Regions from separate parts of the Microcoleus sp. A006_D1 genome, predicted to be linked through region 2. Evidence: riboswitches for the same ligand, from Rfam matches in the RefSeq annotation. Region 2 holds a riboswitch; the other holds the start of a gene.

Region 1 (3,398 bases), on a different contig from region 2:
GAGACAGATGAGACGGCGGTTGAAACCGCGTCTACATAAACGATGTCCGAGATGAGACGGCGGTTGAAACCGCGTCTACACAAACAATGTCCGCCTCCGCGGACTCAAGAAAATAAGATGGTTTTAACCGCCGATTCTTTAACCTGCGGAGGCAGGTTTTGTCTGTATAGACGCGGTTTTAACCGCCGATTCTGTATAGATGCGGTTTCAACCGCCGATTCTTCTTAAAATACTTACTAGGGTTAAAACCGTGCAGCCAAACACGGCTTCAAATGTATATCTGCGCGAAGGTTTGTAAGGGTTGGAATTCCAAACGCGCAGTTCTCCATTGAAGCCGCGCGAGGCTAAACTTAGCGAAACTTGACGATAGTTTTCCAAAGTTCGTTGCAGCAATTGCCCGATCAAAATGCCTAAACTGTGCATTCCTAATTTCCAAGTGCGGTAGCCGCAGCGGGAGTTTTGGGCGATCCAAATTTCATCTGCGATCGCCAATAAGCTAAAAATAAAGCGATACATTAGTAATAGCAGTTCTGTGACTAACTCTGGACACCTTAATTTTCGGAGAATCTGCAAGATTTCGGTAAAAGGTACTGTCAACAGGATGAAGTACATACAGCTTGTCGATGCGAAGGCGCGGGCAAATAGCAAGCTCACTTGATATACTCCAGTACGACTCACATAGAGATAAAAAGTGCCGATGCTAATCCCCCAACCTTGCCAAATATCCCACTGAATTGCTGGAATTCGATCGCCCGCAACCGCACTCATCGCCAAAGCAGGCAAACTCGTCAGCAAAAACATCAACGGTAGCGACAGCAACCGCAGATAGAGTTTCGCCGGAATTCCCGCATAAATCACGATCCAGACTGTCAACCAAAGGCCGATCGACAACTGCACCGCTACATGGGAAACTAGAGACAGGATTAATAGGGCGATCGCAAAAGATAGCTTGTGAGTTGGCGGCAACCCCCGCAAACGATTTGTATAAGCCAGACTATCAATCTGATGGTTCATTCCGAGGATTTGCGATCGGAATTCTGCCGAGATTGCGATCGGCCTTTATACAACCCAATCACGTACCCAACTACGCCAGCCCCTATTGCCGCTTGAGACGCAAACAATAGACTAGCAATTTCTCCGCTAGCAGGCTCAACTAAGTGATTGAACCAAGGCTTATAATCCGGTTGAATTTCGGTAATTGCTTTCTTAGCTTGGTCATCGGAACCGCCGTATTCACCCCGCACAAAAACGAGAGGAATAACAGCAAGAACAACTACAGCGCCCGCCAATAACCAATTTTGCCGCGAAGTAGCTTGCTGATTTGTAGGTTTTTGATTCACAGTTTATGACTCCTGTCTCAATAATTTCAAAGTTTCCAACTCCGGCTTTCCGTAAGAATGCAGCCAATTCCAGACCAATACAGTCAGCAATCCCTCACTAATAGCCAGAGGTACTTGAGTGATTGCAAAGATGCCAGCAAACTTGAGAAACGAAGCCATAAAACCGCCGCTTGCTGCCGGGAAAGCTAACGCTAATTGAATCGAAGTCGTCACATAAGTCAGCAAATCTGCCAAAGCCACCGCACAAAAAATTGCCGCCCGCTGGCTACCAGTTCGCAACAGCAAATGATAGATAAAATACGCAGCAAAAGGGCCGACAATCGCCATCGAAAACATATTCGCGCCCAGCGTTGTCAAGCCACCGTGGGCTAACAGTAACGTTTGAAATAACAGCACTAAAGCCCCCAGTACAGCCATCACCGAAGGGCCGAACAAAATCGCACCCAAACCAGTTCCCGTCGGGTGAGAACAACTGCCAGTTACCGAGGGAATCTTTAAAGCAGAAAGCACAAAAGTAAACGCACCCGCCAAAGCTAACAGCAGTTTAAGTTCCGGGTGTTCTTTTGTGATAAGGGCGATCGATCGCAAACCCAACACAAAAAAAGGCAACGCCACCATCCACCAAAACACAGCCCATTGCACAGGCAAAAAACCTTCCGAAATGTGCATAGCTGCGGCAGGCGTTGCCGATGCTAGGACAATATAACAACTCAAGCCAGCCATCAATCCCAGGCTGACTAATTTCCGATTTCTGGCCTTCATGCTGAACCTCGCAGATGAGACAATTTAAACCAACACATCGGCGGGCATCCTGACTCAGAAAGCGACACGACTTTCATTACAGTTGCGGGACAGCGCCGGACTTGCACCGAACTTTCCCCCTTTCCTCTAACGGCTGTTCCCCATTAGAACCGACTGCTTAGACATAGTTTAGTCGATCGCGTAATTCTCAGCCGATATTTTACAAAAATTATTTCAAATTAAGTAACTCAAGATTACCTATATCTTGCTTTTCTTCCTTTTCTTACTTAGCGTCTTTGCGATCCATAAAAACCTTAACCAAATACAAAAAAATACCCAACAACTAAATGCTATAATATTAATGAGTTTTGAGAAAAACCGCCATGTTAGATTACAACTTTCCCAAACACTGGCCCTCAGCCGACGAACTACCAGACTCAGATGAAACACCAGTGGATAACGAACTGCAAGAACTAATACCAGGATTGCTAAAAGCAATATTGCTCATAATTTGGGCCGAACGTATGGACTGGTTTTTTGGCATAGATATGGCTATTTACCATCACCTCAAAAAACCTGTCATTGTGCCAGATGCTTTCTTAAGTTTAGGAGTAAGACGGTTTTACGATGAAGAATTGCGTCCCAGTTACGTGCTGTGGGAGGAAAAAGTGATGCCAACTTTTGTCCTCGAAGTTGTTTCCCCGACTTCTCGCAAAGAATACACCGCCAAGTTGGAAGAATATCAAAGGTTAGGCGTACTTTATTACGTCATTTATTCTTCTCGCCGCCGACGTAAACCCCGCTTGGAAGTATATAAGTTAGTCAATGGTTCCTATGACTTACAGCCAGGAAATCTAGTTTGGATGCCAGAAATTGGTTTGGGAATTGGCTGTGAAAGGGGAAATTATTCTGGGGTGACGAGGGAGTGGTTGTATTGGTATGATGCTGATGGTAAACGCTATCTGACTCCTGAAGAACAGTTGAAAGAATCAGCGCAACGTCTCCAACAGGAATTCCAGCGCGCACAACAGGAAGCCCAGCGTGCACAACAGGAATCCCAACGTGCACAACAGGAATCCCAACGTGCCGATCGACTAGCTGAACGATTGCGCGAGTTGGGAATAGATCCAGATAATCTTACCTGATTGCCGAATATTTGGGATTTTGCAGGGGTAATTCCGCTGTGTTTGCCCCTCTCCTTCTGTCCACAAGAGTGGTCTAATATCAAAGTTATAATCTTAGTATTTTTTGAGGAAAGCAGCCATGTTAGATGACGAATTGCCGACGCACTCACCATCACCAGAAGAACGACAAAAC
Region 2 (3,398 bases):
TCGGATTATGAAAAATCGTATAAACTATCATGCAACACAAATTAATTAGCAAAATAAAAAATGCTTGCAACAAACCCTCACCCTCGATCATTGCCCCGAGAATAAGCAATGCAATTAAGACAAATTGCACGATAGCCAGAGCTATAGCCACAGCCCTATTCATCATACTTCCAAGTGCAGCTCCACATAAACTAAAGAATATCGGCACAATTACCATCCAGATCGAGGCAGCAATTGATAGAATTGTATTGTTCGATTTGGGGAAATTACCAATAACTTCAATAAAACCAGACACAACAAAAAAATATAAAGTTAATCCTATTAGCGATCCCAATAATCCTCCTGCCCAAGTTTTTTCCTTTCCATGTGATTCTGCTAAGAGTGTGATTTCAGCAACGGCAAATCCATATACTAAGCTCGCAATAAGACCGAAAGCAAAGTCATAATTGTCGCCCATATTAAAGAGAAAGCCGAATAAGACAAAGCAGCACATAAAAATCAGGCTACCCTTAGACAATAAAGTAATTGATTCTGGTATGGGGAGAGAAGCTGTTGTGACTTTAATTTTGAGTTTATAACTGTCGGGTTCGGAATTAGTATGCAAGATTATATACCGCTCATAAGCTTGACTGGCTAACAATTGTTTGGTGTCAACAATGATTTTGCAAGCAACTTTATTGCTCTCAAATTTCTGCGGCTCAAACAATATCCAAGGGTGGTCGTAAGGTGTGTGCGGCGGGTCACTCGGATGTGGCGCGACTTCCCATCTGCCCGCAAGCATTGTATCTGGAATTGGATTGCTAATTTCGATGGTTTGTGTTATTGTTTTGCCATATTCTGTTGCGGTAAATTCGAGCATATCGCGATTACTTCTCACTTTCGGCAATCGGCTAACATCAAGAGATTTCAGAACCGCCCAAGATTCAGCGGCTGACTGATATCGGTCTTGCAATCTCGGTGCTACCATTCTGTCCAGCCAGTTCATCCAACCCTGCTGCAAGGGCGGCACTAAATGCCGAAAATGAATGCTATAATTATCATCGATTAAGTTGCCGACATCCACAGATTTTGTACCTGTTAACAAGCAAATCAGCGTCGCCCCTAAGCCGTACAAGTCGGATGCTGTTGTTAATTGTCGGTTAAACATTTGCTCTGGTGGCATGAATCCCATTGTGCCTTTGACTACGCTGCTGGCGGCGATATTTCCGCCTCCCAAGCGGGCAAAACCGAAGTCTACTAAGTACACATTTAAGTTGTCATCGATTAACAGGTTTTCCGGTTTGATGTCGCGGTGGATTACGGGCGGTTTTTGGGATTGCAGGTAAGCTAGAATTTCTAAAGTGGCGATCGCAATTTGTTTAATATCCGGCGGCGAGAAAGTCCGGGCGATCGCACTTTCAGCATTTTTGTATTCCTGCACCATACAAAAACCGCTGTCAGTCCCGAAAGCATCGAGATAGCGGGGGATACCTGGGAAATCCAAACTTTCCAGCACTTTAATTTCTTGTTCGTAAGCATCGTATTCTGTCCAGCTAGCACCTAATTGAGCGAATTGAAATTGCTTAATCACAACGGAGTTTGTTGTATTAATTTTTGTGGCGAGATAGGTGACGCGGCCGCCCAAACTGTTGTATCCGAGTTCGCGGGTTACTTGATAGCCGTGTGTGGAAAAGTCGGGAAAATCGTTCATAAGGTTGGTAGTGAGGACTTCAGTCCGCAGAAATATCAGAGGACTAAAGTCCTTACTACGAACTGGGTTAATTTATGTGGTTAGATATTAAAAATCGCTGTTACCAAGATAACTTTTTTGGGAAAGGGCGGCAAGTGTGGTAGGATTTGAATTCGCGATCGGTTCTAGCGGGGAGCAGCCGCTAGAGGAAACGGGGAAAGTTCGGTGCAAGTCCGGCGCTGTCCCGCAACTGTAATGAGGTTTGTAGTAAGGAATGCAAGTCCTTTACCTCTAAAGTCAGAATGCCCGCCGATATCTAACTCACTTTTGAACGCATCTACGAGGTATGGATGATGAATGGAACTAAACGTAACACGGCTGTACGCACAAAACACTGTCTTTTAGTTTGCACGGCTTGCGCTAGTGTTTGGAAAGACGGCAAGCGCGAAGGTAAAAGCGGTGGCCAACAATTTATGGAAGATTTATCGAAACTCGCTAAAGATTGGGAGTTGTCCGAGCAGTTTGATATTCAAGAAGTTGAGTGCATGAGTGCTTGCAGTCACTCTTGTGCGGTGTCTTTTGCTGCTGTGGGAAAGTATACTTATCTGTTTGGTGATTTGCCTCCGAATGAGCCGGAAAGTGTCGAGGCTGTACTCGAATGCGCGGGTCAATACTATGCTAAGTCGGACGGTTTGTTGCCTTGGGCTGAGCGTCCTCAAGCTTTGAAAAAAGGTGTTTTGGCGAAGATTCCGCCGCTGGGGAATTAGAGATAAGAGCAAACAGAAGAGTCGGCGGTTAGAAACCGCGACTACACAAACGATGTCCGCCTTCGCGGACTGAAGAATGGTGCGCCATGCGCACCATACGGTACATTTAAACCTGACACAAAATTTAATGCACAAGATTCCTGTTACGGTCATCACTGGTTTTCTCGGTAGTGGCAAAACTACGTTAATTCGCCATTTATTGCAAAACAATCAAGGCCGCCGCATCGCAGTTTTAGTTAATGAATTTGGCGAAATTGGTATCGACGGAGAACTGCTGCGCGATTGCCAAGTTTGCGATGAAGAAGAAAGTGTCAGCAGCAATATTGTAGAACTAACAAATGGTTGTCTTTGCTGCACTGTTCAAGAGGAATTCTTGCCGACTATGCAGGAATTGTTGAAGCGCAAAGACCAAATTGATTGTATCTTGATTGAGACTTCTGGCTTGGCACTTCCTAAGCCTTTGATTCAAGCTTTTCGCTGGCCGGAAATTCGCACTGGCGCTACTGTTGACGGTGTGGTTGCTGTTGTTGATTGCGAAGCTATTGCTAGCGGTAATTTTGTCGGTGATATCGATGCTTTGATGGCGCAGCGACAGGCTGATGATAGTTTGGATCACGAAACGCCGATCGAGGAATTGTTTGAAGACCAGTTGGCCTGTGCCGATATGGTACTGTTGACGAAGGTCGATCGCGTAAATGCAGAAACTCAACAGAAAGTTCAAACCTGGTTGCAGCAAGAGTTACGTCCGAGTGTAAAAATTGTGCCTTGCAAGGGTGGCGAAATTAACCCTGATGTGCTGTTGGGATTTAATGCGGCGGTTGAGGATGATTTGGAGTCCCGCCCGAGTCACCACGACGCTGAGGAGGAACATGAGCACGATGATGATATTAACTCGACTTTCTTTATTGCCGATCGCGCATTTGAACCAGAAGCTTTGGTGAAAAAACTGCAATCCTTGATGC

The links. A riboswitch is a leader RNA that binds a small molecule or an ion and turns the genes downstream of it on or off. The one in region 2 is predicted to bind cobalamin.
Region 1: another riboswitch for cobalamin. It lies ahead of QUB68_RS17050 (energy-coupling factor ABC transporter permease); the one in region 2 lies ahead of QUB68_RS29490 (DUF1636 domain-containing protein).

What each region holds. Positions count from the first base shown of each region.
Region 1 is NZ_JAUBVZ010000008.1:237,110-240,507, reverse strand. Features, by position in the region: gene cbiQ (cobalt ECF transporter T component CbiQ) at 208-1,014, opposite strand; gene QUB68_RS17055 (energy-coupling factor ABC transporter substrate-binding protein) at 1,011-1,340, opposite strand; gene QUB68_RS17050 (energy-coupling factor ABC transporter permease) at 1,344-2,102, opposite strand; cobalamin riboswitch at 2,125-2,271, opposite strand; gene QUB68_RS17045 (Uma2 family endonuclease) at 2,465-3,226, shown strand; gene QUB68_RS17040 (Uma2 family endonuclease) at 3,345-3,398, shown strand, end outside.
Region 2 is NZ_JAUBVZ010000030.1:7,535-10,932, forward strand. Features, by position in the region: gene QUB68_RS29485 (serine/threonine protein kinase) at 1-1,690, opposite strand, end outside; cobalamin riboswitch at 1,833-1,997, shown strand; gene QUB68_RS29490 (DUF1636 domain-containing protein) at 2,020-2,436, shown strand; gene cobW (cobalamin biosynthesis protein CobW) at 2,564-3,398, shown strand, end outside.